2 regions of the Parageobacillus galactosidasius genome follow, and region 2 is predicted to be linked to the other one. Evidence: riboswitches for the same ligand, from Rfam matches in the RefSeq annotation. Region 2 holds a riboswitch; the other holds the start of a gene.
The links. A riboswitch is a leader RNA that binds a small molecule or an ion and turns the genes downstream of it on or off. The one in region 2 is predicted to bind S-adenosylmethionine.
Positions count from the first base shown of each region.

Region 1 (15,601 bases), 820 kb from region 2:
TAGACGGCCTAACATGAGTCCCAATATAGCAGCAGTAACCACCGCTGAGAGATAACCAATGAAAAACCGGATGAGGCTCACTTTTAGATGTACAAATAGAGTGCCGTTGGTAATCAGAGCCCCAATTCCTTCCCCTACTTTTAAAGGAGAAGGGAAGAGGGCCTCTTCATAATTTCCAATTACAATCACGGTTTGCCATACAGCAATTAATATCGAAAATCCTATGATGACGTTGGTGAATTTCTTTATCATGTTCATACGATCACTTCACTTTATCTATTAATGAATTATCGACAAATTCTTCATAGGACGGAGGATTCTTGGACAATCCCGTTTCGACCATGTACTGACTTAGTTCTTCGTATGCGTTTTTATCTATTCTTAAATCTTTAAATGAAATCCATTTTAAGGATAAATTGAGCACATCTTTATTTACCTTCATGTATTTGGAGGAAGCTTCATAGGTATACTCATCTTTTAATTCTGCTTTTTTTCCGGCTTTGACATATTCACTAACAAACTCTTGAGCGACTTTTCTTTCGTTGCGGATAAAGTCATTTCTTAAAACCAGCGCGCAGCACACAGAATGTTTCCAAAGGTCTTCAGATTGGAATAACACCTTACCCTTATTCATTGCTACAGACAGAGCCCCAAAAGGTTCTGCCACTGCATATCCGGATATTCTGCCTTCTGAAAGGGCTGCCGGCATTTCAGCAGGAGGCAGTTCAACGATATTCACATCTTTATATTGAAAACCTTCCTGCTTTAACATTTGATAGAGCAATAGATTATGTGTAGAAAACTTATGAGGAATCGCAAAGTTTTTCCCTTTTAAATCTTTTACGCTGTGAATATTATGGGACGTCACAACCACATTTCCATCTCTGTGTCCTAACGCCACTGCTTTTAAATCAACGCCTTGTTCTTTTGCTTTCATCGCCAATTCCACAAGCACGCTCGCTCCATCAATCCGACCTGTATTCAGTGCATCCATTAGTTCAGGCCATGAGCCGAATTTAATGAGTTCGAGATTAAAATTCCGGGACTGGCCTTTTTCTAGTTCTTTTTCTATATATAGGGGTACGGCGTGGGTAATCGGCAAGTATCCTATTTTAATGGTCCGCTTTCCGTTTGTGTTGGAATGAGCACTATTGGAATTACAAGCGGTTAGGCTAAAAGCTACTGTCATGATGAATAAAGAAATCATAAGTTTCCTTAATTTTTTCTTCATGGAAATATACCTCCTTTATTATTGCGCTGCATGACTATACTATCTAAAGATTTGGGCAATTTTGCGTGTATAAGGGTTTGTATACATCCTTGGTTAAGTTAGTTAAATATTATAATCAATGGGAGGGGTCGGACGATGAAAATGAAATTCTTCAAGAATAATCTTTCGATAATATTGGAAGTCGCTGTGACTTCGATCTCTAGGCCTTGGGGTGTCAATTTTTAATTCTCTATGGATTCGGCCAGGATTTGCGCTCATGATCAACACCCGATCTGATAAATATACTGCTTCGTCAATATCATGGGTCACAAGAATGATGGTTGTCTTTTCTTTATCTTGAAGACGCAAGAGTTCGTCTTGTAAATAATAACGGTTAAAAGTGTCCAGTGCGGCAAACGGTTCGTCCATTAATATTACCTCTGGTTGGATCGCAAGCGCGCGGGCAATCGCGACTCGTTGTTGCATCCCGCCTGACAATTCATGGGGAAAGCGTTCAGCATAGTCATGTAAACCAACTAGCTTTAGATAATCGAAAGCCCGGCTTCGTCGTTGTTCGGAGGTTAAGTTCATCCCTTCGAGACCTAACTCGACATTTTTCAGGACGGAACGCCAAGGCAGGAGGCCATAATGTTGGAATAACATTACACATCGCCGGCTAGGTCTTTCCACTACATTTCCATCCAACAGGACATGACCTTTGTCTGGTTTTTCGAAACCGCCGATAATATTTAAAAGTGTACTTTTTCCGCAGCCGCTCTGGCCAAGGATGGAGATGATTTCCCCTTTTTCTATGCGAAAGGAGATTTGTTGGAGCACTGGTTCTAATTTTCCTTGATTAGGAAAGCTTTTGCTCAAATTCTCCACTTGAATGATTGCTGAATTTTTCAATCGCCTAACCTACCTTTCATTGTTTTATAGAAACGGACAGACATTTTAGGCAGTGAATAAACGCGGCATTTATGTTTTTTAAAATAATTAATTCCTATATGTTTAATATGATTAATATTTGCTAGTAATTTTATGATACTTTGTTCAAAAAATCAACCTATAATTTTAAGATAATTCTAAAACGTTTGTTTGGAAATCCAGATAGAACACATTGAGTATTCCAAGGGCATTCTTATTCGTTATTGCTTAACTCCAATCAACTAAAATTTGCTAGAAGGCTTTTGGTATATATGGTAATATTTTTACACTGATATGCGATGTTGGTTGTTCGATTTTGATACAAAAATCAAGGAGGCAAACGGTGATGCGGTTAACAGAGGAAGAAGTGCAATTTCTTTTACAAGAGATGGAAGGTTGGAAGTTGGTGGAGGAGCGATGGATTGCGAAAAAGTATCGCTTTCAAGACTATTTGCAAGGAATCGAATTTGTGCGGCAAATTGCGGCCATTTCGGAAGAAGCAAACCATCATCCGTTCATTTCCATTGATTATAAGTTAATCACGGTAAAGATTTCGTCTTGGCGAGCGAAAGGACTCACGAAGCTCGATTTCGAACTGGCGAAAAAATATGATGAGGTTTACGACAAAATGAAATGATCAACGCAGAGTAAGAGGGGAAAGTAATGCTTTTGAAATGGATTCGATGTGAAGTGGAGGAAGAGAAGAAAGCTTTGTTTTCCGCCGCGCAAGAAAAATGGTGCGATTTGAAAGGATGCCCTGGTTTTCTCGGGCAAATTGGCGGCTGGAATATTGCAAAGCCACAAGAAGCGTGTATATTGGCGTTTTAGGAAAATCTTGATTTTTATCAATCCTTTATTGAGTGATAAACATGACGAAATTTTTGAACGAAGCAGGCAAGAAGGGACGTATTACAAAACTAGTTTAATAGAAGAATTTGTTGAAAAACTTATTTTCCATGAAAAGCTAATGCCAATCGAGATACTCCATTCATCGCAGGATTTTGTATTGACTGGAATCCTAGCTTTTCTTTTCGTGTTCGTCCTGCTGGCTTGGAGGAAACAAAAAACAAATAATCGGTAAGAAAATACAGAAAATTCATTGACTTTTATGGGCAAAGAAAATATCCTAATTATAAAGTTTGAAAAGCAGAGGAGAGATGAGTGATGAGTTTAGTTCAGCAAAGAAGAGGTTATTTCGGAGAATTTGGCGGAAGCTTCGTGCCGCCAGAGTTGCAGGAAGCGCTTGATTATTTGGAGGAGCAATTTCTCAAGTACAAAGATGATCCAGCGTTTAACGATGAATTTAAGTTTTATTTAAAAGAGTATGTCGGCCGTGAAAATCCGCTTACATTTGCGGCTCGGCTCACTGAACGTTTAGGCGGGGCGAAAATCTATCTAAAGCGCGAAGATTTGAACCATACAGGTTCGCATAAAATTAATAACGTCATCGGACAGATTTTGCTTGCAAAACGAATGGGGGCGAAACGCATAATTGCCGAAACCGGGGCGGGACAGCATGGTGTCGCCACTGCAACGGCTTGCGCGATGTTTGGCATTGATTGCACCATCTACATGGGCGAGGAAGATACAAGGCGTCAGGCATTAAACGTGTTTCGCATGGAGCTTTTAGGCGCAAAAGTCGTTTCGGTATCAAAAGGACAGAGAAGATTAAAGGATGCCGTCGATGAAGCGTTGAATGACTTTGTGCAAAACTATAAGGATACGTTCTATTTGCTTGGTTCAGCGGTTGGGCCTCATCCGTATCCAAGTATCGTTAAACATTTTCAGTCTGTTATAAGCGAAGAAAGCAAACGGCAAATTTTAGAAAAAGAAGGACGTTTGCCTGATGTCGTCATCGCTTGCGTTGGCGGCGGAAGCAACGCGATTGGCGCGTTTGCCCATTATCTTGATGAACCAAGCGTGCGCCTGATTGGTGTCGAGCCGGAAAAAGCGGCGACACTTACCAAAGGTGTCCCGGCCGTGCTTCATGGGTTTAAATGCTTAGTATTGTTGGATGAAGAAGGAAATCCTCAGCCGACTTATTCGATTGCCGCTGGTCTTGACTATCCGGGAATTGGTCCTGAGCATAGCCATCTGAAAGTATCCGGACGTGCCGAATATTATACGGTGACAAATGAGGAAGTTCTTGAAGCATTCCAGCTTTTGTCGAAAACGGAAGGGATTATTCCAGCGCTTGAAAGTGCCCATGCGGTTGCTTATGCAATAAAATTGGCACCAACATTGGATAAAGATCAAATTATAATCGTTAATCTTTCAGGGCGTGGCGATAAAGACGTTGAGCAAGTGTTTCATATGTTAAAGTAAGAATACAAACGCCGCCAAAAGCGCGGCGTTTCAACGATTTTGTCAAACGACAGAATCGTTTTTTTTATGATATATGCTGAGAAAATAATTAAGAAGAAGCCGCTTCCGTACTACTGCCAATCTAACCTAGAGATTCAACAAAATCGTTAAACTTATGAATCTGTGATTTCTGTTAACGTGTCTGGCCATCGTTTTTTAGAGACGAGCGTTTGAAGAAAACGAGGTGAGAGGAATGAAATTTTTTCTGCTTTTTGTTCTAGGCGTATTCGATGCTCTTTTTTCCTCGGTTTTCTGTCAAATACAACGAAAACACATAGAGAAAATAAAAGAAGCGGCAGCGAAGTGCTTTCGCCGTTTTATCATGATACTTCATCCAGCAATGATCACAACGATTACTGCGATTTCAGCGGCGATGGCGGTGGAGATAGTGGAGGGGGAGGAGGCGATTGAACGTTCATCAAATGGTATTGGTGGACCCTTGCAACACTTCGGAAGCACCATGCAGCCCTTTTTTGAAATCCATTGACTTGTGAGTCAATATTTTTTATAATTGGATTGACTCGTAAGTCAATTAACACAAAGCCGCCCAAAGGAGAGGGAATGTATGAAAGTTGTAGACGTCAAGCATTTGACCAAGACGTATAAAAAAAACAGGGGAATAAAAAACCTTACATTTTCGATTGAAGAAGGAGAGATTTTTGGTTTTATCGGCCCGAACGGAGCAGGCAAGAGCACAACCATTCGAACACTTTTAAATTTCATTTATCCGACTAGCGGAAGTGCGACTATTTTCGGAAAGGATATCATCAAACACTCAAAAGAAATAAGACAAAACGTGGGCTATTTGCCGTCTGAAGTCCATTATTACGATGATATGAAGGTGATCGACTTATTAAAATACTCCGCTGGCTTTTACAAAAAATTTGATTCAAAGAGAATGAAAGAACTGGCAGAAAGACTTGACTTGGATCTTAATAGAAAAATTGAGGATCTTTCATTTGGAAACCGAAAAAAGGTTGGGATTGTCCAGGCGCTTTTGCATGAACCAAAACTTCTAATTTTGGATGAGCCGACAGGCGGACTCGACCCGCTGATGCAAAACACCTTTTTTGAACTTCTTGCAGAGGAAAGAGAGAAGGGAACAACGATCATTTTCTCCTCCCATATTCTTTCTGAAGTGCAAAAAATGTGTGATCGGGTCGCCATTATTAAGGAAGGGGAGCTTATTAAAGTAGAAACGATTGAAAATCTCACGAAGAACAATTTGAAAAATATCACGATTACTTTTGACCAATCGGAACCAATCGACTTCAATCTGGAGGGAGTAGTGAAGAAAGAGGTAAACGGCAATGAAATGACGCTGCTTTACAGCGGGGATATGAAGACGCTTCTGAATAAATTAAATACTCTGCCGGTCAAGGATCTATTAATCGAAGAACCGACTCTTGAAGAAGTATTTATGCATTACTATGAAAAGTGAGGAAGGGAACGAAAATGATTTTTAAAAGAGAATTGAAGCGAAATTTAAAGTCATTGATCATTTGGAGCATCGTACTCAGCGGACTTATTTTGTTGACATTAAGCATTTATCCCCAGTTTGCCGAGCAGCAAAAAGAAATGACCAAACTGCTTGAGGCCTATCCGGAATCGATTAAAAAAGCGTTTGGAATGAATGAGCTAAATATGGGAGATTTAATGGGTTTTTACGGGGTAGAAATTTATATGATGACTACCCTTTTAGGAAGCATATACTCGGCAATTCTTGCATCCAATATTCTGGCCAAGGAAGAAAATGAAAAAACGATTGAATTTTTGTTATCAAAGCCTGTCACAAGAAGCCGAATCGTAACAGAAAAACTTCTGGCCGTTTTGGTAAATATTTTGATTTTTAACGTAGTTTCAGCCGTAGCAAGCATCATTGGATTTCAATTTGCAAAAGACCCGGATGTTCCGACAGACACATTTAGTTTATTAATCGCCGCAACGATATTGCTTCATTTGACGTTCGGTGCAATTGCGTTTATGTTGTCGTCGATGATGAAAAAAACAAGAAACATCCTTTCGATCTCACTGGGGATTGTCCTAGCTGCCTACTTTATGAATGTGATGGCAGGGATATCGGAAGACTTAGAGTTCCTAAAATATATAAGCCCGTTTAAATATGTGGACGCTGCCTCCATTATTAATGATAACGAGATTGAGCCTTTGTATATCTTTATTATGGCTGCGGTTATTTTGATTAGTATCTTCGCTTCATATATGGTATATAAAAAGAAAGATATTGCAGTCTAATGAAATTAGAGGTGTTAAAATTGTATTCAGCATTTGAAAAGCAGCCTAAAGAGAAAAAAGACTTGATCATCAAAGTGGCCATCGAGGAATTTGTGAAGAATGGTTATGAAAAGACCTCTACAGATGTTATTACGAGACGGGCGGGAATTTCCAAGGGAATCCTTTTTCATTATTTTAAGAGCAAGAAAAACTTATACCTTTATTTAGTGAATTATGTGAAGGACTTTCTGACGGAACTAGCAATGGAAGAAATGAAAAAAATCCAATCTGATGATTTCTTTGAAAGGATCAAAGAAATCGTCCTGTTGAAACAAAAACTAACGGTTCAGTATCTCCAAGAAACTCAGTTTATTACGGATGCCTTTACTAATCCTCCAGTGGCAGTAAAGAAGGAAATGGAAGAAATTATTAAGAAACATTACGAAGCTTATCAGGAAGATTTTTTGCTGAAGCATGTCTATATTAAAGATCTGATCCAAACGGAAAAACTTAGAGAGGATATTTCCGTGGATACCGCGATCCGCATGACCATGTTGATTGCCGAACAGCTGTCTAATAAGTATATGGCTATATACAAAAATAAGCAAATGGATGTCATGAGTGGTGTGGAGTCTTTGATAAGGGAACTGAATGAATATCTTAAGATTATTAAATATGGAATCTATAAACCAGAATAGAGTTTTTGATTTCTTTTCCCGTGGCGTTTTGCTACGGGATTTTTGCATATTATTAATGTTACACAAGTATAATTTTAAGATTTATTTAAAATTATTTAAAAATAAGACATTATCAAAGTGTATTGCACAATAGATGAATATGTTGTAATCTTTTATTTGTTTTATATAACGAAATACAACTGCTCATCTTCTTATCTAGAGAGGCGGAGGGACTGGCCCGAAGAAGTCTCGGCAGCGGACTCGTTTTCGAGTGCTGTGCCAAATCCAGCAAGCATTGTGCTTGAAAGATAAGAAGGGTTTCTTATATAGATACGTATAAGGCCTCTTCTTATGTTCAGATAAGAAGAGGCCTTTTCTCTAAGTGGAAAGCTCCTTCAAAAAAACATAAAATGAGGTGGAAAGAGTGGAGTTAAGAAAAGGCAATCTATTTGCGTTATTTCCGTTTGTGGTCTTTTTAGTGTTGTTCATTGGTGCAGGCGTGGTTACAGGCGATTTTTATAAATTTCCAGTCATTGTAGCAATTTTGATTGCGGCAAGTATTTCGTTGATGATGAATCGGAAAGAGTCTTTAACGAAGAAAGTGGAAGTGTTCACAAAAGGGGCTGGAAATGCCGATGTCATGTTAATGGTCATCATTTTCTTATTAGCAGGGGCATTTTCGGAAGTAACTAAAAAAATGGGAGCTGTTGAATCAACGGTTAATTTAGCTCTTTCCGTTGTTCCGCAAAATTTATTAATAGCCGGTTTATTTGTCATTGGATGTTTTATCTCCATTTCGATGGGAACGTCCATGGGAACGATTGTAGCGTTAGCGCCGATTGGAGTCGGAATTAGTGAACAAACCGATATTTCTTTGGCATTATCTATGGCAGCTGTCATTGGCGGTGCTATGTTTGGAGATAACCTATCTTTTATCTCTGATACAACGATTGCGGCAGTTCGTACACAAAATACAAGAATGAAAGAAAAGTTTAAGGTGAACTTTTTCATTGTTTTACCAGCGGCAATCATCACTATCGTTCTTTTCTGGGCCATTACTGCTGGAGAGCAAGCGGAAATTACGAATCAATCTTTTAATTGGATGAAAATTTTACCTTACCTTGGTGTATTAATAACAGCATTAATGGGCGTTAATGTACTAGTCGTGTTAGCAGGCGGTATTTTATTAGCAGGAATCATCGGCCTTCTTGATGGAAGCTACAGTGCAATGGGCCTCATTCAAGCCATCGGCGACGGGGTCGCCGGAATGCAGGAATTGTCATTGCTTGCGATCTTAATTTCCGGTATGGTGGAAGTCATTAAACATAACGGTGGAATCGATTATTTACTTCAATTAGTAACAAGAAATGTAAAGTCAAAAAAAGGAGCACAATTCGGCATCGCGGGATTAGTGAGCTTAACAAATCTTTCAACAGCAAACAATACGATCTCCATTTTAATTGCTGGTCCACTTGCAAAAAACATTGCTGATCAATATGACATTGATCCGCGTAAATCTGCCAGCATATTGGATATTTTCTCATGCTGTTTCCAGGGGCTCATCCCATATGGTGCGCAAATGCTTGTGGCAGCAGGTGTTGCTTCCATTTCACCATTAAGTATTTTGCAGTATTCGTTCTACCCATTCTTAATTGGAGTTTGTGGCATGATCGCGATTGTGTTTGACTTTCCAAAATTAAAAACACAAAAAGAAGTAAAGGCAGACTTACAAGCGAATAAAGCGGTATAAAGGAAAGGGGCTGACTCAAAACATCCCTTGGAGTGATGTTGAGTCAGCTTTCATTTTCACCAAATAGAGCGATTCTATTTTTTATGATCGAAAAAAGAGTATATTAGTGAATAATTTTGCAAAGTTGAAATCTTTCTTTAATAAGCTGGTTGACTTGTTCAACATTAAACATTCTTTAATAAGCTGGTTGACTTGTTCAACATTAAACATTTCTAATATAATTTATGAATATTTCACAAAAATAAATTAAGAGAAGAGAGTAATAAAAAATAGGTTCATCACCAAATTTTGTGATTTAGTGATAAAAAAGAGAAAGCATTAACGAAATCCTGGCAATAATGTCAGCGACGAAACAAACATAAGGAGGCTTCGCAAGTGCTTTCTATATCACTAGGATTGCCAGAATTCAAATTGTTAAACAAGAACTTCTTTCCTATGGTTATGCGATTCATGTGGAGAAAACAGAGACACAAGAACGTTGTCCACATTGTGGGTTTCTTACTTCCACTGTCCATGACAGACGGACACGAAAAGTACGGGATTTAGCGATTTTCCGTCAACCGGTGTACTTGTTCGTAGAGGTGAAGCGTTATCGATGCTGGAATTGTTTCCAAGTGTTTTCTGCCTCTTTCGAATCGATTCCACCAAACCAACATTACACCAATCATGTTGCGAGTACTTGTATGAACTTTGTGAAGGCTGAAAGCATCGTATCCCATATACGACATTGGAACGCATTTATTACTCCATCGCATCGAAAAAAGCAAAAGAGCGCCAAGCAGCGATGGAGGCCTCTTCTCCAGAAGGGATGGTGCTTAGCTTAGATGAAACCGCGGTAAAAAAGGACATCAGTATGAAACCGTATTGATGGATGCCAAAGCAGGATCGGTCATGGGATTGCATGCCGACCGCCAATGTGACTCCGCCATCAACTTGTTGAATCAAAACGTCCTGTCTAAAGAAATGGTGCAAACCGTGATTCTTGACATGTGGGAACCCTATCACAAGGCGGTTCGTGCTCTGTTTCCATCTGCTTCGATTGTGATCGATAAGTACCATGTGGTTCAAAAGGTGACACAAGCCCTGGATCAAGCGAGAAGGAATTCTCCTCATTGAAAAAGGCTAGATTCCTTCTATATAAAAGGCTACTCGAATGGAGGGAACGAATCACAAGATCAAAAACATCAAACGCCGGGCATTGGCTATCGAAATCGAGAACGGTTTCGTTTGCGTGTATTTCTGGAGTGTACAGGGAACACTACAGGCAGTCAGGCTGCCTAAGCTCTCACTTCTTCCGCTATCGGTATGATAGTTGGTAGAATGGAACCTGTCAAGGAAAGCACTTGACTGTTTCCATTCTACCAACTTGGTGGTCCGTATGCGGAAGAAGGAGCCCATCGGATGAACCTGTTTCATCCAGCTAACATGTTTCTAGGATTGAGTAAATGGTGAATTACCCATTTTTTTATGTTGTTCCAACCTTCCTGTCACAATATTAGATTTGGAAAATGCGTATTGCTGAACGGCCTTTCCCTGATGGAATATCGAGAAAAGTCCATGGCATCATAATATACTCTTTTTCATTGTCTACTTGACAGGGGTATGTGCTTTAATTTTAGATTATAAAAAGTTTTGTTTCATCACCCAAAAAATTGATGGCAAAATTTGCTGTTTTTTGTTTAAGTATATATTTCAAATAGTGGATTAACCAAGTATAATTTGATTAGAATTTTCTAAATAAAATGAAAACTAAAAATATTCGTACCTACAAAAACACTTTTCTATGGACATCCGAAAAAATGATACCGCTTTCAATTGAAAATTAATCTAATGTGAGGGGGGAATGGAATTGATCAAAACATCTAATGGTGAAGAAATTTTTATTATTGATGCACACATTGCCTTATGGGATGGAAGTAAGGAGAATCAATTAAATATCCACGGAGAACAATTTATTAGTTGCTTTTATGATTATCACAAAAATCTAAGTCCGAAAGAATATTGGTGGCCTAAAGATGAGTTCGTAAAGTATTCTCCAGAAAAACTTGTGAATGATGTGTTTATTGAAGGATATGTGGATATGGCGATTTTCCAACCAGTTCTTCTAAAAGAGTTTTATAAAAATGGTTTTGGTAATTTTGATGCAAATGAGGAACTTTCAAAAAAGTACCCTAATCGTTTTATTTGCAATGGAACATTCGATCCCCGACATGGTGAACGAGGTTTAGAAAAATTAGAAGAAAATAAAGAAAAATACAACTGGCAAGGTGTCAAGTTATATACAGCTGATTGGTACGGTAATTCAAAGGGCTATAAACTATCTGATGACTGGTCAAAAAGATATCTTGAAAAATGCCAAGAGCTGGGGATAAGAAATATTCATATTCATAAGGGTCCAACGATCACTCCTTTAAATCGGGATGCATTTGACGTAGCAGATGTTGATGATGCAGCAAGTTGTTTCCCTGAACTTAACTTTATTGTAGAACACGTAGGGCTTCCAAGATTAGAAGATTTTTGTTGGATTGCTACACAAGAGAAAAATGTCTATGCAGGTTTGGCAGTTGCCATTGCTTTAATTCATACTCGACCTCGTTATTTTGCTCAAATTATTAGTGAATTGTTGTACTGGCTTGATGAAGACCGAATCATTTTTGGAAGTGATTATGCTATATGGGAACCGAAGTGGATCATTGAAAAGTTTCTTGAATTTGAACTTCCAGAAGATATACAAGAAGAAACTGGAGTTACATTTGATTTGGAAGTTAAGAAAAAGATTTTAGCAGGAAATGTAGCGAGATTGTATAACATTGATATCGAAGAGCAAAAACAAAAGTTAAAAAATTGCAAACTATCTAGACAAACAGCATAACTGATAATCCATTGAATGGGGGGTGCATCGAAGTTAATGGATGAAGAAAAGCAAGTGTATAGCATGCTTGAAAAAGTGTATGATCCTGAACTGGACCAGCCGTTAACAGAGTTGGGATTTATCGACCATGTTGTAATTAAAGACAATCATGTTGAAGTAGTCATTCGTCTTCCAACTTATTGGTGTTCTCCTAACTTTGCATACATCATGGCTGAAGATATAAGGAAATATGTGTCTGAGTTAGAATGGGTAAAAACGGTTCAAGTTCATTTACTGGATCATTGTGCATCCGATGAAATTAATCACGGAGCATCAGCAGGAAAATCATTTAGCGAAGTCTTCGGCGCTTTATCTGACGGAGACCTCGAAGAATTGCGTAAAACATTTGATATAAAAGCTTACTATGCAAGGCAAGAGAAACTTATTAAGTATCTTCTAAATAGGGGTATGACAAAGAAAGAGATCACGTCCTTATCTCTTCAAGAATTAAATGAACTGCCCCTGCCCGAAGAAGGGAAGTTGTTAAGAGAAAAGTATTTGGAGAAGAAAAAAGTATTAAATCACTCAAGTATATTGGCCATAACAACTCCAGAAGATAAACCATTGTCTGAAGAAGAGTTTTCGGATTACTTGCAAGGCGCCAAGCTGACACGGTTGAGTATGGAGTTTAATGCCCATTATTGCCGGGGATTATTAGAGACACGATATAATTTGCCTAATGCCCATGAAGGCGGTTTGGTAAAATGATTCATTATTTTAACAGTCTGCAAATAATTTAATTAATAATATAAAAGGAAAGGTGATGTAAGATGAGTAAAAATGTTCTTATTATTACTGGTGATGCTGCTGAAGCATTAGAAGTGTTTTATCCTTATTATCGTTGTATTGAAGAAAATATTAATTGTACAATTGCCTCTCCTGTTAAAAAGAAGCTTCAGACAGTTGTTCATGATTTTCTTCCTGAAATGGAGACTTTTACAGAAAAATGGGCATATAAAATCGAATCTCATGCATCAGTAGATGAGATTAATCCTGCCGACTATGATGGATTAATTATTCCAGGAGGGCGTGCGCCTGAATATATTCGTATGAATCCAAAAGTTCAGGAAATTGCTGCTCACTTTTTAAAAGAAAATAAACCTCTTGGGGTTATCTGTCATGGACAATTAGTCTTAACAACTGTAAGAGAATATATTAAAGGAAGAGAGATGACGGCTTACACTGCTTGTAGACCAGAAGTGGAAGCAGCAGGCGCTATTTATGTGGAAAAAATGCTTCATGTTGATGGAAACATTGTATCAGGGCATGCTTGGCCGGATTTACCGGGATTCATGAGAGAATTCTTTAAATTGTTGAATATAAGAGAAAAAGCTTCTGTTTAAATAATAAAAAGGCTGATGTATCCGAAATGTACCCCGAATATCAGATACTTTAAAAAGTCCGATATTCGGGATTTTTGTTTCATTATGAAAAAAATACGTTTACAATCGAATCAAAGGTGTGAGCGGAGGAGATCAAATGAGCAAGGATTATTTTTAATGAAGTTTGTTTAATGAGGCAATTTGAGAGAATAATCAGAATGTCGAACATGTGTCCGAATGTTCGATTGCCTTATCATCTACAAGTCCAAATATTATTGTGTAAATTCCCCTTTGATAGACACCGCGGAATCGATGGCTTGACCTATTAATAGGTAAGTCCGGCAAGTCTCCCTACCGGCTACCTCACCGAACAACATTTGCCGATGTCCTCCTCATTCACTCCCGTGGCGATCAAAACAGCTCTGGAGTGCACTCGTCCATTCTCCTGGACATTTGTATAATTTGCATAAATGGTATCCACCAGTACAAACGGATATACGTGTTCATGCAAGGAATGGAAATTCCAGTCCTGGATAATCGGATCTAGCTCCTTGTACAGCTAGGAGACCATGAACTTGGAAAACGAAGTCCCGCACAACTCCTTGGTGATTTGCGTCACCTTTCGCGTAACCACCCGTTACCACCATTTCCATTCGTGTCAGTACTAGAGCTTGTTCACTCCGTTGATATCGTCTAAACAGTTCGATGGAGAACTCCCCACCTCTCATGGAATGCGCAAGGTCAACCGCTACCTGGTGGCGTCAGCACCCGTTTCGAATCGTCTTTTTGTCCTTCCGTACGCTTATAACGGCGTGCTTCAGCTATTCTTCAACTTGCGTCTTGAGAATTTGATTCGGGAATTGTTCCAACAGTTTAGATGATCCTTCACTCTGATGTTTGTGAAGCCAATCGTTCTCATTATGGATGAAATGGGATGCTTAAAACTGGCCCCGAACAGCGCACATTACTTATTTCAGGTGATCGCCCGTCGGTACGAATATGTCCTGATTATCCTAATCTCCAACAAAAGCTTTGGAGAATGGAGAAATCGTGGGAGATTCAGTTCTTGCGACGGCGATGTTAGATCGATTACTACATCATTCCATCATTTTCAACCTAAAGGAGGAAAGCTATCGATTACGGGAAAAGAGGCTCCAAGAAGAAAAACAGAAGGATCAATAAGGTTCTTCTGGGGAGTTTTAAACCGGGGATTTTGGGGAAAAAATAATCGGCCTTGATGTAAATTATCACTTTATTTCGGAACAAAAGAGCCATTTTTTTGCACATTCCTTCAGAAAGCCCTCTCCCCTTTTCTGAAAGAATGTGCTAAATTTTTTGTGAATTATTTCGGAAGAGAAAATCCATCGATTCAGAGGAGGGGGAGGAGGACCATAGCCATCAAGTTAAGAATTTGATCTTTTTTCAGCGCCAAAAACATGGTATCCTTTCTAACGAAAATCATCGTTGGAAAGGATTGTTTTTTGATGGCAAAAAAGATGAAGGCATGGATAAAAACGATTCGTCAACTCTTCTCCTCTGAAGAACTGACCCGTCTGGCACGGAAAGTCGGATTCATTCAGCGGCAGCGTTCATTAACAGCGGAACTTGTTTCACCCGTCTGCGGATCTTAGACTCTACCAGTTTTTTACTCCCGGCCGACTATGGTGAGGACTATCAAGGTTCGGTTTCATCTGGCGCCAAAATCCAATTTGAGTATGAGCTGTTATCGGGCACCTGTCTTCAGCTGTGCGTCCAACAGGCCAATGATTCCGATGCCCGACCTGTCTTCAGCTGTGCGTCCAACAGGCCAATGATTCCGATGCCCGCTTTGCTTATCATACCCAGCACACGATTTTACCGAATGACCTTTGCATTCGGGATCTGGGGTTTTTTTCACTCGCCACGCTGGCGGAGATCGATGCTCGAGGTGCTTATTATATTACCCGGTTGCGTTCTTGTTTCACCCGTCTGCGGATCTTAGACTCTACCAGTTTTTTACTTCCGGCCGACTATGGTGAGGACTATCAAGGTTCGGTTTCATCTGGCGCCAAAATCCAATTTGAGTATGAGCTGTTATCGGGAACCTGTCTTCAGCTGTGCGTCCAACAGGCCAATGATTCCGATGCCCGTTTTGCTTATCATACCCAGCACACGATTTTACCGAATGACCTTTGCATTCGGGATCTGGGGTTTTTTTCACTCGCCACG
Region 1 covers NZ_NDYL01000001.1:1,750,456-1,766,056, forward strand. Annotated here, with positions in the region: gene B9L23_RS09235 (ABC transporter permease) at 1-258, opposite strand, end outside; gene B9L23_RS09240 (ABC transporter substrate-binding protein) at 263-1,231, opposite strand; gene B9L23_RS09245 (ABC transporter ATP-binding protein) at 1,334-2,119, opposite strand; gene B9L23_RS09250 (4a-hydroxytetrahydrobiopterin dehydratase) at 2,484-2,774, shown strand; gene B9L23_RS09255 (DUF4937 domain-containing protein) at 2,801-2,965, shown strand; gene trpB (tryptophan synthase subunit beta) at 3,302-4,462, shown strand; gene B9L23_RS09270 (hypothetical protein) at 4,695-4,988, shown strand; gene B9L23_RS09275 (ABC transporter ATP-binding protein) at 5,067-5,942, shown strand; gene B9L23_RS09280 (ABC transporter permease subunit) at 5,957-6,754, shown strand; gene B9L23_RS09285 (TetR/AcrR family transcriptional regulator) at 6,754-7,431, shown strand; SAM riboswitch class I at 7,620-7,725, shown strand; gene B9L23_RS09290 (Na+/H+ antiporter NhaC family protein) at 7,835-9,160, shown strand; partial or broken gene B9L23_RS21530 (transposase) at 9,536-10,441, shown strand; gene B9L23_RS09300 (amidohydrolase family protein) at 11,004-12,032, shown strand; gene B9L23_RS09305 (iron-sulfur cluster assembly protein) at 12,069-12,779, shown strand; gene B9L23_RS09310 (DJ-1/PfpI family protein) at 12,842-13,414, shown strand; partial or broken gene B9L23_RS21695 (transposase) at 13,782-14,319, opposite strand; partial or broken gene B9L23_RS09325 (ATP-binding protein) at 14,287-14,575, shown strand; gene B9L23_RS20995 (hypothetical protein) at 14,878-15,024, shown strand; partial or broken gene B9L23_RS21005 (transposase) at 15,341-15,601, shown strand, end outside.
Region 1: it holds a riboswitch for S-adenosylmethionine, as region 2 does, so the genes downstream of both, B9L23_RS09290 (Na+/H+ antiporter NhaC family protein) here and mtnW (2,3-diketo-5-methylthiopentyl-1-phosphate enolase) in region 2, are expected to answer to the same signal.

Region 2 (15,601 bases):
AATTTCCACTATCTGAGTTATTGCAGAGCCTTCCAAAACAGTTTTTTGCTTCGCTTGTCGATAAAGTCGCAAAAAAAATGGCGGAGGGGCATGACATCATCAATTTAGGGCAAGGAAATCCCGACCAGCCGACTCCACCGCATATCGTGGAGGCGATGCAAAAAGCGGTGGCGAACCCAAAATATCACAAATACTCGCCATTTCAAGGGTATTCCTTTTTGAAACGCGCCGTTGCTAAGTTTTATGAGCGCGAATACGGCGTTGCCATTGATCCGGAAAAAGAAGTGGCGGTTTTGTTTGGCGGGAAAGCGGGTCTTGTGGAGATCCCGCAATGTTTAGCCAATCCAGGCGATATTGTGCTCGTGCCTGACCCGGGATATCCGGATTATTGGTCGGGGATTGCGCTGGCGCGCGCGGAAATGGTGATGATGCCATTGCGTGCGGAAAATCAGTTTTTGCCTGATTATGATGAAATTCCTGCGAGTATTGCGGAAAAAGCAAAAATCATGTTTTTAAACTATCCAAATAATCCAACCGGGGCGATCGCTTCTAAGGAGTTTTTTGAAGAAACGGTGTCGTTTGCCGCAAAACACGGAATTTGTGTCGTTCATGATTTTGCTTACGGTGCGATTGGCTTTGACGGAAAAAAACCGGTCAGCTTTCTTCAAGCAGAGGGGGCAAAAGAAATTGGCGTTGAAATTTATACATTCTCCAAAACATATAATATGGCGGGCTGGCGCGTGGCGTTTGCCGTTGGAAATGAGAGCGTGATCGCGGCGATTAACTTGCTGCAAGACCATTTATATGTGAGTTTGTTTGGCGCCATTCAAGAAGCGGCGGCAACCGCATTGCTTTCTTCGCAGCGCTGCGTGGAAGAGCTTGTCGCACTGTATGAATCGCGGCGCAATACGCTTATTGACGCGTTGCGGCAAATTGGCTGGGATGTCGACGCCCCAAAAGGTTCATTTTTTGCGTGGCTTCCGGTGCCGAGCGGATGGACATCGGAACGTTTTTCCGATTATTTGCTGGAAAAAGCGCATGTCGTTGTCGCGCCGGGAATTGGATTTGGCAAGCATGGAGAAGGATATGTGCGAGTTGGGTTATTAACAAGCGAATCCCGCCTGCAAGAAGCGGCGGAACGGATTGCGAAGCTTGGTCTTTTCTAAAATGGGTTAAAAAATGATTGACAGAGCGAAAAAATACTGTCATAATTCAAATTAAATTTTCGAGCGCGAATAGTTTGAAAAGTGAATACGATATTGCAAGCATTCTTATCAAGAGCAGGCGGAGGGACAAGCCCAATGAAGCCCGGCAACCGGCTTAACGACGGTTAAGCACGGTGCTAATTCTTGCAGCGGAAACGCTGAGAGATAAGAAGAGCGTGAATAAATAAAGCCTCTTCTTATGAAGAGGTTTTTTTGATGGATGAACAGAAAGAGGGATGATCATGAGTCAAGTAATTGCCACATATCTTATTCACGATGAAAAAGATTTAGAGAAAAAGGCGGAAGGAATTGCGCTTGGGTTGACCGTTGGTTCGTGGACGGATTTGCCGCTTCTTGAGCAGGAACAATTGCGCAAGCATAAAGGAGTAGTTGTAAGCGTACAAGAACTCGAGGAGAACGAACGCGCCAACCGTTACTTTGGAAAGCGATTGAAGCGTGGAATCGTTCGCATTGCATACCCGAGCTTAAACTTTAGCGCGGATATTCCGGCGCTTTTAACGACGGTGTTTGGCAAATTGTCGCTGGATGGAGAAGTGAGGTTGCTAGATTTAACGTTTTCCGACGAATGGAAAAGAAAGTTTCCTGGCCCGCGTTTTGGCATTGACGAAATCCGCAAAAAAGTGGGTGCATATGAACGTCCGCTTCTGATGAGCATTTTTAAAGGGATGATCGGCCGCGATTTAACGTACTTATCCGAGCAGCTGAAACAACAAGCGCTCGGCGGGGTCGATCTCGTTAAAGACGATGAAATTTTGTTTGAAAACGAATTAACGCCGTTTGAAAAGCGAATTACGGCTGGAAAAGCGGTGTTAAACGAAGTGTACGAAAAGACAGGAAAACGGACGTTATATGCGGTGAACTTGACTGGAAAAACGTTCGAATTGAAGGAGAAAGCAAAACGCGCAGTCGAATTAGGAGCCGATGTATTGTTATTTAACGTATTTGCGTACGGTTTGGATGTGCTCCAAGGGTTGCGAGAAGATGATGAGATCACCATTCCGATCATGGCTCATCCGGCATTCAGCGGGGCGTTTACTCCATCGGAGTTTTACGGAATAAAAGCATCCTTGCTGCTTGGCAAATTGCTTCGCCTTGTTGGTGCAGATTTTGTGCTTTTTCCATCGCCATACGGAAGCGTTGCTCTTGATAAAGAAGAGGCGCTTGGCATTGCCGCGGAGTTGACGAATGATAAGGAGCCGTTTAAACGGTCGTTCCCAGTTCCGTCAGCTGGCATTCATCCAGGGCTTGTGCCATTGTTGTTCCGCGATTTTGGCATAGATAGCATCGTCAATGCAGGCGGCGGCATACACGGACATCCAGACGGAGCGACAGGCGGCGGCAGAGCATTTCGCGCTGCGATCGATGCGGCTCTTGCCGGAAAATCGCTTCATGAAGCAGCGCGCGAAAATGAGGCATTGCGAAAGGCGATTGACTTATGGGGCGCAGTAGAGGTGACATCATGACAAAACCAATCATATTTTGTGATTTTGATGGGACGATTACAGACAATGACAACATTATCGCGATTATGAAACGGTTTGCGCCGCCGGAGTGGGAAACGTTAAAAGACGATATATTATCACAGCGCATCTCGGTGCAAGAAGGGGTTGGCGCGATGTTTTCCCTTCTTCCATCGGGTTGGAAAGAAGAGATTGTCGATTTCATTTTACAAAATGCCCGCATCCGTGATGGGTTTCGCGAATTTGTCGCGTTTACGAAGGAACGTGATATTTCGCTATATGTCATAAGCGGCGGCATCGACTTTTTTGTCTATCCGCTTTTAGAAGGGCTCATCGAAAAAGAGCGCATCTTTTGCAATGGCTCTGATTTCAGCGGAGAGACAATTCGCATTACATGGCCGCATTCATGTGATGAACAGTGTCAAAACGGCTGCGGCTGCTGCAAGCCGTCGTTGCTTCGAAAATTGACAAAGCCTGATGCCTTTCATATCGTCATCGGCGATTCGATCACCGATTTAGCAGTGGCAAAGCTGGCGGATCATGTTATCGCCCGTGACTTTTTGCTGCAAAAATGCCAAGAACTAGATATTCCGCATACGCCGTTTACAACGTTTTTCGATGTCATTCATTTTCTGGAGACGATGGAGGTGAAGTCATGAGTTTACTTGTGAAGAGATGGAAAGAGCTTGCCGAGATAAAAGCGGAATTGGCGGCGCGCGATTGGTTTTTTGCCACAAGCGGCAACTTGTCGATCAAAGTAACCGATGACCCGCTCACTTTTTTAGTCACGGCGAGCGGCAAAGACAAACGCAAGCAGACAGACGAAGATTTTTTGCTTGTCGACGCTTCTGGAAATCCAGTGGAGAATACGCATTTAAAGCCGTCCGCCGAAACGCTTTTGCATGTGGAAATTTACAAGAAAACGAACGCGGGCTGCGGTCTCCACGTCCATACGATCGACAATAACGTTATCTCCGAATTGTACGGAGATGACGGAGAAGTTGCGTTTTCCGGCCAGGAAATTATTAAAGCGTTTGGGATTTGGGAAGAAGATGCGGTCATCCGCATTCCGATTATTCCGAATTACGCGCATATTCCAACGCTTGCGAAGGAATTTGCCAAGCATGTAAACGGCGATGCCGGTGCGGTATTGATCCGCAACCACGGCATCACCGTATGGGGAAGAGACGCGTTTGAGGCAAAGAAGTTTTTAGAAGCATGGGAGTTTTTATTCAGCTGGCACGTCAAGTGGCTGCTCCTAAAGCAGACCGCCGTGCAGCCGGTTGTTAAACCATAAAAATTGATGAAGGGGGAAATTCCAATGGCAGTAATCAAAGTGAGAAAAACGGGAGAAGTGATTGAAGGAGAAGAAAATGTCCGCAGCTTTTTAAACAAACAAGGCGTGTTGTACGAGCATTGGGACATTAACAAACTGCCGGAACATTTGCGCGACAAATATGTATTGACCGACGAAGAAAAAGAGGAAATTTTGGCGACGTTTAAAGAAGAAATTGAAGATTTGGCGGCGAGAAGAGGCTACAAAACTTGGGATATCGTCGCCTTATCGGATGCGACGCCGAATTTGGATGAACTGTTGAAAAAGTTTGAACAAGTGCACATTCATACGGAAGACGAAGTGCGCGCTATTACTGCTGGCCATGGTATTTTTATCATCAAAGGGGACAGCGAAACAGGGTATTTTGATGTCGAGCTTGAAGCTGGCGATGTTATTTCTGTGCCGGAAGGAAACCCGCATTATTTCACCTTAATGGATGACCGCCAAGTCGTCGCTGTCCGCCTGTTTATCGATCCGTCCGGCTGGGTCGCCCATCCGTATGAAGAAAAAGAAGAAGTAGGCCAGTAATGGCAATAACCCCCTGTCTTCTTCAAGCAGGGGGGTGTTTTTATTAAAACGATTCTACTAAAAAAATCATAAATAATATGCCAATGATAAACGAATAGGTAGATGTCCGCTCATTTCCATCCCCGTGGCTTTCCGGAATGAGTTCTTTATAAATAATAAACAACATTGCACCTGCGGCGAATGCAAGGCCATACGGGACGAGCTGGCGAAAAAAGGATGTTAAATAAAATCCGAGAAGTGATGTCACGATTTCAACCGCTCCTGTAAGTGTAGCGATGATAAATGCCTTCCATCTTCCAATCTGTTGATGAATTAAAAAAAGCGCGACTAAAAATCCTTCCGGAGCGTTTTGTAATCCAATGGCTAGCGCGATTAAATTACCTGTTTCCGATACGTTCGAAGCATAGCTGACCCCGACCGACAATCCTTCTGGAATGTTATGTAACGTAATGGCTGCAATAATGAGCATCGCTTTTTCATCAAACTGAATTCCTTTTTTTGTATGTTCTAAATCAATATGCGGAACCGTCATTTCCAAAATGGTTAAAATAAGGACTCCAAAAAATAACCCGATTGTTAAAGTGAAAAAACTGCCTGCCTGTAATGCTTCAGGAATTAAACTCATCATGGAAGCCGCCATCATAATTCCAGCTGAAAACGCCAGCAATATGTCCCGCCAGCGGTGAGTAATCGATTTCGCCAAAAATAAAATTGGGATCGCACCTAATCCAGTGGATAACGCGGAAAGTATACTCCCAATGAATACTTGTTTCATCAAATCCTCCTTTCCGTACCTTTAGTGTTTTTATATGCGTTTTGAAATAAAAGGTGATAACCGCCCAAGCACTAAAAATAATTTATTCATATACTATATAATAATAAACAAAAATAACCAAATAGCGAGTATCTCGCTTGACGGGGGAAAAGGTGTCCACAAAAAAAGATTTGCACCGTGTTTAATATTTCAAGTATAATGCAAATAAGAAAATATTTTTAGAGAAGAGAATGATGGAATATAAATACTGACAATGACGTTGAATTTAACCGACAAAAGGGTTTGATTGTGGATGACGAGAGAGAAAGACATTGAACAATCGCTAAAATTGTTTATTGTATTATCAAGAGCATATCGAGCTGTCAGCGATCAAGTGAATAAGTCGATTCAATCATTTGGCGTGAATCCGACGGAGTTTGCGGTCTTAGAATTGCTTTACCATAAAGGGGATCAGCCGTTGCAGCAAATTGGCGGCAAAATTTTGCTCGCTAGCGGCAGCATTACATATGTAATAGACAAGCTGGAGCAAAAAGGGTTAATTGTGCGAAAAGCATGTGAAACAGACCGCCGTGTCACATATGCTTCGATTACGGAAAAGGGAAGAGCGTTTATCGAAAAGGTTTTCCCAGAGCATGCGCAAACGATTCACGAAACCGTTTCCGGCTTGACTCCTGAAGAAAAGGAACAGGCGATTGCGTTATTGAAAAAGCTGGGATACGGTGCAAAAAGAGAATAGCTGTTCGTCTAAAATAAGTGGCTGCTTATTGCAGCCACTTATTTTTTGAAAAAAGGATAAGCTGTAAAAGGAAAAGGAGGAGATAATTTATGATGATCCCAGTTGGGGTGTCCAATCGCCATATTTTGTGAATGCTGTTCAAACGAACCGACATTGAACATTTTCCTGACAAGCTAGCTAGGACACCGTACTCATTATGCCGACATTTTTTGTGTTTCCTCTGATTGCTGTGCCGCTTTTTTCACTTGCGGATAGAAGAAGATGCCGCTTAGAAGCAGGATGACTCCAAGCATAAACGTTTTGATATCCGCGGTGCCGGCGATGATGACCCAGATGGAATAGATAGTCGCAAAAGCAGCGATCACCCCATCGATGATGCGGCCCCGCGCCGTCTCCTTGTACGTTTCGCCGGTCAGCGCCAGTTTCAATTGGAAGACAGAGGCGATAAAATACGGGACAAGATACGCCAATGTCGCAATGTAAATGACAAAGTCAAACGCCGCTGACATCGAGTTGGAAATCGTCGAAAAAATAAAGATTTGTGCTAATCCATTCGAAAGAACTAAAGAAAAGCTTGGCACTTTCTTTTTATTTTCCGTTAAAAATGCTGGAATAAACAGACCTTGTTTTGCCGCTTGATACGGCACTTCAGCGCTTAATAACACCCAACCGAGCGTGGAGCCGAGCAAGCTGATCAATCCTAGTCCGGCAAGAACGTAGCCGCCGCTTGGGCCTAAAATCGTGACAATGGCATCTACAAGCGGTTTTTCTGATTGAATGAGTTCTTTTTGCGGCAATACTCCCATGACAAGGATGCTAATGCCGATATAAATCGCAAGAGCAATCAACAAGCCAAGGATTGTCGCACGCTTGACATCGGCTTGTTTGCGCGCACGCGATGCAAAAACAATCGCTGATTCGACGCCGATAAACGCCCATAATGTCGATACAGCCGCATTCTTGATTTGACTTAATAATCCAATCGAATGCCCTGCATCATCATAACGCGGGGCAACAAACGAGCCAATGTTGCTTTTTTCAAACGCAAATAAAGCGATAATGATAAATAGGAAAAATCCGAGCACTTTTGCCGCGGTAGCGACAAAGTTTAGCTTTCCCGCGTCTTCGATGCCGCGCAAAATGATGAAATGCATTCCCCATAACAATGCGGTACATATAAGAAACGTCAACAAGTTCCCAAGCTTTACATCAAGAGAACCGATGGAAAATAACGTTTGTTTGCTTGTTAAAATTGGAAAAAACGTTGATAAATAGCTGGTAAACGTCGTAATAATCGCCACGTTGCCGGCAAAGTTGCCAATCCAATATCCCCATGAAGACATAAAGCCAGATAGGATCGAGATGTTCGAGCCTTTCGGAAACAATTCTTTCGCATAAATCTGCGGCCCGCCGTTTAGTTCCGGTTTGCGAATCGCCAAATTACCGAATACGAGCGCGGTCATTAATACACCGCCGCCCGTTAATAACCACGCGAAAATGACACCAAGCGGGCTTGCCGCTTCCGCTAGCGAGCGCGGCAGCATAAAAATTCCCGATCCCACCATATTTCCAACGACAAGCGCCGTTAATAACCATAATCCAAGTTTTTGCTGTTGCAAAGTGGATAGCTCCTTCCTGACGATAATTAAGTTTTAGCTTTTTTCGCAAAAAAATACACCCCAAAGTTTTCAACGGGTGCATGTGGCCATCCGCATCCAACTTCCAATCGATAGTGCTTCATCGTTTGTTGCAACGATGCATGTTCGGATACAGGCCCAGTCTACGGCGTCAGAGTCCGACGCAAACTTCGGCAACTTTCCTCATTGGCTCTTTGCGTCTCGTTTCTACAACTCTTGTTCATTGCAGCCTGTATCCCGTCTATGTGGATGAGAAAGAAAAAATATTCAATTGGTGTTATTATTATACGTTCTTTCGACAAATTTCGTCAACAACCTTTTGTAATCGAAAAAAAGGATTTTCCGTGTATGAATGGAATACAATCTAAGATAAGGAAAACGAGAGAAAAGGAAGGGATTGCGTTGAAATTTTCTGAGTTTCGTTATGAACGGCCGAATATCGAGAAGCTGAAAGCATCATTTCAACAGGCGCTGCAATCGTTCCAAAAGGCAAGCAACGCGGAAGAACAAAACGAGGCGATGAAGGAAATTAATAAGCTTCGCAACGATTTCAGCACGATGGCGCAAATTTGCTATATTCGCCATACGATTGATACGAACGATGAGTTTTATAAGCAGGAGCAAGACTTTTTCGATGAGGTCGAGCCAATTGTTAAAGGGCTTGTGAACGATTATTACCGTGCGCTTGTTTCGTCTCCGTTCCGTTCGCAGCTTGAAGAAAAATGGGGGAAACAGTTGTTTTCGCTCGCCGAGACAGAATTAAAAACGTATTCTCCGGACGTTGTGGAAGATCTGCAGCTCGAAAATAAGCTGACGAGCGAATATACGAAATTAGTCGCTTCGGCGAAAATTTTCTTTGAAGGGGAAGAACGGACGTTAGCGCAGCTGCAGCCGTTTGTCGAATCGCCGGACCGCGAGATGCGCAAGCGGGCGAGTGAGGCGCGTTTTGCCTTTTTCCAAGAACATGAGGAGAAGTTCGATGAAATTTACGATCAGCTTGTGAAAGTGCGCACCGCCATCGCGCAAAAGCTCGGATTTAAAAACTTCGTGGAACTCGGTTATGCCCGTCTTGGACGGACTGATTACAACGCCGAGATGGTTGCGAAATTCCGCAAACAAGTCGAAAAGCATATCGTTCCAATTGCTGTGAAGCTTCGCGAGCGGCAGCGGGCGCGCATCGGTGTCGAGAAGCTGAAATATTTTGATGAAGCGTTTGTTTTTCCAACCGGCAATCCAACGCCAAAAGGGGACGCAAACTGGATTATTGAAAACGGGAAAAAGATGTACGAAGAACTGTCACCGGAAACAGGCGAGTTTTTCCGGTATATGATCGATCATGAACTAATGGACCTCGTTGCGAAAAAAGGAAAAGCAGGCGGCGGCTATTGCACCTATATCGAAAACTATAAAGCGCCGTTTATTTTCTCGAACTTTACCGGCACATCCGGAGACATCGACGTGCTTACCCATGAGGCGGGGCACGCATTTCAAGTGTACGAAAGCCGCCATTTCGAAATTCCGGAATACATCTGGCCGACCTTGGAGGCATGCGAAATTCATTCGATGAGCATGGAATTTTTCACATGGCCGTGGATGAAGTTATTCTTCGGGGAAGATGCGGAAAAATATAAATTCTATCATTTGAGCGATGCTTTATTATTTTTGCCGTATGGCGTAGCGGTGGACGAATTTCAGCATTTTGTATACGAAAATCCGAACGCGACGCCGGCGGAACGGAAGCAAGCATGGCGGAAGATTGAAAAGAAATATATGCCGACACGAGACTATGACGGCAACGATTATTTAGAACGCGGCGGCTTTTGGCAGCGGCAAAGCCATATTTATACGAACGCATTCTACTATATCGACTATACACTTGCGCAAATTTGCGCGTTCCAATTTTGGAAACGTTCGCGTGAAAACTATAAAGAGGCGTGGAATGATTATTTGACATTATGCCGTCAAGGCGGAAGCAAGCCGTTTACCGAATTGGTCCGCGCCGCCAACCTCATTTCGCCGTTTGAAGACGGATGCGTTCAATCGGTGGTTGGTGAGATCGAGGGATGGTTGAATAGTGTTGACGATCAGAGCTTATAGATGGAAATAATAGTTAAGGGGGGAAGAAATCAAGCGAGATTTCTTCCTTATCTTTTAGGAAAAATATAATGGGAGGTGTAGACCTGGTTACTAAAATCGTTGTTGTGTACTGACCGATGGAAGGAATGGTGCACGACAGGTGCCGCCGCTAACAGCGAGCCACGGGGTGTCTTTCACAGCAGGTGAGACATTAGGATTCTCTTCCTGATGGAACTCAGGTGTTTCCTGAGCGGCAAGCTGTTTTGCTGGTTCCATCGCGATGAGTCGATTTTTATGATTTTAGTAGCCGGGAAAACTATGTTGTCAAAAGAAGAAATCCTTCGTTTTTTATCACAAAATTTTCGATTATTAAAAGAAAACTACGGAGTCAAACGTATCGGCGTTTTTGGATCTTATAGCAGAAATGAACAAACAGCTGACAGCGATATAGACATTTTGGTGGAGTTTGAGCCTTCCGCCATCACATTTGACCATTATATGGATTTAAAAATTTTCTTAGAAGATCATTTTCATAAACCGGTCGACCTAGTGATACTGGATGACATTAAACCTGCGTTAAAACCATATATATTGGAGGATGTTCAATATGCCGAGGGAGCCTAAGGTTTTTTTGCAATATATTCTTATGGCGATCGATAAAATCTAAAAGTATACGAAAAATATGGATTATGAATCTTTTTTAGATAATGAACTTGTATGTGATGCGGTTATTAAAAACATATTGGTGATTGGTGAAGCGACGAAAAACATTCCACAAGAAATAAGGCAGAAGAATTCACAGATTGAGTGGAGAAAGATAGCAGGTGTGCGTGATATGATGATCCACGGCTATTTTTCTGTCAATTACCGTATCGTTTGGGTGTGGTAACCAATAAAATTCCAGTACTTAAGCAGGATATTGAGAAATTGTTAAATGATACAAATATGTAGTGAACGGAGCAAATATAGTACGAATTGGGGGAAGGGGCATGAATGTTCGCAAAGCAACGCTCGATGATGCGCACGCCATCGCCATCGTGCATGTCGAAAGCTGGAAAACGACATATGAAGGGATTGTGCCTGCGGAGTATTTGGCGCAATTAAGCGTAAGCGAAAAAGAACAGCTTTGGAAAAGAGGATTGCAGCAACAGAAGCATTATATTTTTGTCGTTGAAGAAGATGGAAACGTATGCGGATTTATTTCCGGAGGTAAAAACCGCTCCACACAAGGAAAAGAAGCGGAGTATGAAGGGGAAATATACGCGATTTATTTGTTGAAAGAAGCGCAAGGGAAAGGATACGGAACGAAGCTTGTCAAAGCGCTAGTGGATGATTTTCAACGTGATGGGATTCGTTCTATGGTCGTGTGGGTGCTTGCCGATAATCCGTCGCGCCGATTTTACGAGAGGCTAGGAGGCGAGAAAATCGCTGAGGAAGTCGTTGATATCGGTGGGAAAAAGCTGACGGAATGGTGCTATGGATGGAAAAGCATTGAATATTTCGCATAAAATAAGCTGCCTAGGCGAAAGGCAGCTTTAAAAATATCATTCAATAAGTGATTACTCACTTCAAAATATAGGCAATATCATATAAAATATAAGTGAGTAATCACTCACTATAAAAGGAGGAAGAACTTGTGTCCGGGAAGCCGTGTATTCGTATGGAACATGTTTCGAAGCGTTTTGGGAAAAAGACGGTTATTGAAGACGTATCGCTTGACGTATACGGAGGAGAAATTTTCGGGATGCTTGGACCTTCGGGAGCGGGAAAAACGACGATTGTCAAAATGATTGCCGGCATTGACGAAGCTACTCATGGAACCATTCATGTGTTAAATACGAAGATGCCGAATCTTCAAGTGATGAAGCGAATCGGTTTTATGGCACAGTCCGATGCGTTATATGGCGAATTAACGGCATTAGAAAATTTGCAGTTTTTCGCTTCGATTTATGGGCTAAAAGGAAAAAAGCAAAAAGAACGCATTTATGACGTGATGGAGCTTGTCAATCTGACAGACCATATCAAAAAGCCCGTCCATCAATATTCGGGAGGAATGAAACGGCGGTTGTCGCTGGCGATATCTTTGCTGCATGAACCGGAGGTACTGCTTTTAGACGAGCCGACGGTTGGCATTGATCCTGTGCTTCGTCAGGCAATTTGGGAGGAACTAGACAGAATCCGCCAAAATGGAACAACGATTGTAGTGACAACCCATGTCATGGATGAAGCCGAGAAATGCCAGCGCCTCGCCATGATTCGCGATGGCCGTCTTATTGCCGTCGGAAGTCCGGCAGAGTTAAAGAAAGAGACGGGCTCACAAACTATTGAACAAGCATTTTTATATTTTGGAGGTGCACGGCAATGAGAGTTTGGGCCATTGTGGTACGCATCATCCGCCAGTTTTTCCGTGATAAACGAACGCTTGCGTTAATGATTGTGGCTCCCATGTTTGTGCTATTTTTAATGAATCTTGTGTTTAATGGAGAGGAGTATAAACCAGCGATTGCCGTTAATAAAAACGTTCCGGAAATTGTTGTGGAGAAGTTAGCGAAATACGATGCTGATGTTAAAGAACTTACGAAAGCAACAGCTCGTAAACAGCTAGAAAAACAGCAAATTGATGCATTTATCGAAATGGATGAAGGAGCACCGGAAATTACGTTAGAAGAAAGCGATCCTACTGTTAATAAAGCGGTGCTTATGACTGTGCAAAAAGCGCTTCAAGAATTAGCTCCGCAAACACGATCGTTGCAATTGAAAACAACGTACTTGCACGGTTCAGAAGATATGGCGCTATTTGATAATTTCGGTCCTGTGTTAATTGGTTTTTTCGTTTTCTTTTTCGTCTTCTTAATCGCCGGTGTTTCTTTCCTCCGCGAACGTACGGGAGGAACGCTCGAACGCTTGCTGGCGACACCGCTTCGACGCTTTGAAATCGTCGCTGGCTATATTATTGGATTTGGTTTATTTACGACATTGCAAGCGAGCTTGATTGCTTGGTTTGCTGTTGATATTCTTGACATGATGATGGAAGGTTCTTTCCTTTACGTGTTATTGATTACGTTTTTATTGGCGATGACCGCGTTAACATTAGGAACGCTGCTGTCCGCTTTTGCGAATAATGAACTGCAAATGATGCAGTTTATCCCGCTTGTCGTTGTACCGCAAATTTTCTTCTCTGGCTTGTTTAATTTAGATACGATGGCCGAATGGCTTCGTTCGTTAAGCGTGGTCATGCCGCTGACGTATGGAGCGGATGCGCTTCGGGAAATTATGATCCGCGGCAATGGCTGGAACGAAATTGCCAAAGACGTATATGTTTTACTTGGTTTTGCTGTATTGTTTATGATATTAAATGTAGTAGCATTAAAAAAATATCGAAAATTGTAAGGAGTATAAAGAATGAACGAGCAGCAGTGGCTGAAAGAACTGTTGAAGCTAAATGAGGAAGATGTGAAGCTTAGTGAAAAACAAATCAAAATTTTAGAAGCGGCGATTGAAATGTTCGCCGAAAAAGGCTATGCGGCCACTTCGACAAGCGAAATCGCCAAGAAGGCGGGCGTGGCGGAAGGGACGATTTTCCGCCATTATAAAACGAAAAAGGATTTGCTGCTGGCGATTGTCACTCCGACGCTATTTCAATCCGTCGCCCCATTTTTAGCAAAAGAGTTTGTCAAAGAAGTGTTCGATAGTCAGTATCAAAGCTATGAAGAGTTCATCCGCGTTCTTTTGAAAAACCGCTATGAATTTGTGAAAAAATACTTGCCGGCGATCCGCGTTTTCTGGCAGGAAATCGCGTTTCATGAGGAGATTAAGGAACAGCTTCAGCGCGTTTTTACGGTACACGTATATCAAAAATTTAAGAAAATTGTGGAATATTTTCAAACGAAAGGAGAAATTGCCGCAATTCCCGTTGATTCGGTCATCCGCATGACGATCACGACGATTGCCGGATTTTTGGTGACGCGGTTTATCGTGTTGCCGGATTATGAATGGGATGATGAAGCGGAAATGGAACGGACGATTCAGTTTTTAATGAACGGTCTTGCGAAAAAAACGCCTAATTCTTAGTGAACATAAACCTTTATCTAGTGCTAATCATGTATATAAAATAAGACCGAAGTGCTGCAACAATTCCGGTCATGCATAGACGGTTCCCTTCAGGGGAGCGGCAGTAGGACGGGAATCATCCACCCAATTCGTCAGTTCAAGGGTGGATGATTTTTTGGTTGTGAGACAGTGTCGAAACGACTAATCTATTTACGGATGTCAGCTGGCGTGACGTAATCGCCCGGATGAATATGTAAATATTCAAGTTGTTCGTAAGGAGATGATCTTGTTAGGGGAAGCTCCTTTTTCCTTAAGGTAGGTGGTATACTCATTTGGCATCTTTCCCACCCTTTGACTTATACGGTGAGTTTGGAAAGGCACCATTAAAGCATATTCGGTTAAAAAATAGCATTATATGACAAGTATATTACGAAAAAGGCGAGATTGTTGGATATATAATTTAAATTATATGTCTAGTAAAAATTAATTAATAGGTTGCATTAGCAATTGTCCTATCAAACGAATTTTTTATAAAATTTCACTCTACTACTTCTAATTCATGGTCTGCAAAGCCACGATATTGTTTAATCTTGTTCACTTATTGGCTAAAGCAGGGTTTTCCAAAGGTGTTTGTACTTTAACACTTTCTGGCTTAATAGCACTACCAACTAAAACTAATCCTTGCATAATCTCATTACCTCTCTACTTAGTAAAGAATTACAAAGCATTAAAATAACAACGACAAAAAAATAAGAGTGTTTAATCCCTTATTTTACAACAATGCGACAAACAAGTAGAAAGGGATTAACCACGTCAAACAAGTATTGGTTAATATAGAGTTAAGATTATGAAAGAAAGTGAGGGAGAACGTTGGAACGAGTTTTATACATAGAAGATGAACAGGAAATCGGCCGTTGGGTGACCATGAACCTTACGGAACGTGGGCATCATGTGACTTGGCTTCGGTCCGGAGAAGAGGTCGAAAAGCACATTGCCCATTGCGACCTTGTCATTTTGGATGTGATGCTGCCGGGTCTGGACGGCTTTTCCATCGGCAAACGGATTAAAAAGGAGCATCCACATCTGCCAATTTTGATGCTTTCAGCGCGGACTGCCATCGAGGACAAAGTGGAAGGATTGAGTTTCGCCGATGATTATCTGACCAAGCCGTTCCACCCCGATGAGTTGGCCGCCCGTGTGGAGGTTTTGCTCCGGCGCTTCAACAAAAATGATGAAATCCTGAAACTGAAGCATTTGACCATCCATACAAAGGATATGCGCATCATCAATCATGAAACGGGGGAAGAAATCCTGTTGACAGGAAAACAATATCAAATTTTTCAATACTTCCTTCGTCATCTCAATCAAATTTTGACAAAGGAGCAGTTATATGAGGGTGTTTGGGGTGAACCTTATATTGAAGGGGATAAAACATTGATGGTGCACATCCGTTATCTTCGCGAAAAACTGGAAAAAGATCCAAAAAATCCGGAAATCATTGAAACGATCCGGGGGATCGGTTATCGGGTGAGAAAATGAAAAGAGTAAAAAGATTGCGGTCGCTTACGGCAAAGTATATGGCCATTATTTTAACCGCCCTGTTTTTCATCAACTTCCTTATCATCGGAACTAGCCTCTTGGTCTTCAATGTCTATGACCATAAAGATCCGGAAACGTTGCAGATCGAAAAAGCCTGGCACGAGGATGCCCGCAGTCTCAAAAACCCCGGAAGCGAAGACATCAACCGAATGTTTGAAGAGTGGCAAAACCGTTATCC
Region 2 covers NZ_NDYL01000001.1:935,176-950,776, forward strand. Annotated here, with positions in the region: gene B9L23_RS04980 (pyridoxal phosphate-dependent aminotransferase) at 1-1,166, shown strand, start outside; SAM riboswitch class I at 1,269-1,377, shown strand; gene mtnW (2,3-diketo-5-methylthiopentyl-1-phosphate enolase) at 1,448-2,689, shown strand; gene mtnX (2-hydroxy-3-keto-5-methylthiopentenyl-1-phosphate phosphatase) at 2,686-3,345, shown strand; gene B9L23_RS04995 (methylthioribulose 1-phosphate dehydratase) at 3,342-3,983, shown strand; gene B9L23_RS05000 (1,2-dihydroxy-3-keto-5-methylthiopentene dioxygenase) at 4,008-4,550, shown strand; gene B9L23_RS05005 (ZIP family metal transporter) at 4,594-5,325, opposite strand; gene B9L23_RS05010 (MarR family winged helix-turn-helix transcriptional regulator) at 5,618-6,061, shown strand; gene B9L23_RS05015 (amino acid permease) at 6,256-7,680, opposite strand; gene B9L23_RS05020 (M3 family oligoendopeptidase) at 8,101-9,795, shown strand; gene B9L23_RS05025 (nucleotidyltransferase family protein) at 10,093-10,398, shown strand; gene B9L23_RS20885 (HepT-like ribonuclease domain-containing protein) at 10,457-10,663, shown strand; gene B9L23_RS05035 (GNAT family N-acetyltransferase) at 10,764-11,282, shown strand; gene B9L23_RS05040 (ABC transporter ATP-binding protein) at 11,411-12,139, shown strand; gene B9L23_RS05045 (ABC transporter permease) at 12,136-13,164, shown strand; gene B9L23_RS05050 (TetR/AcrR family transcriptional regulator) at 13,177-13,845, shown strand; gene B9L23_RS05055 (response regulator transcription factor) at 14,695-15,363, shown strand; gene B9L23_RS05060 (sensor histidine kinase) at 15,360-15,601, shown strand, end outside.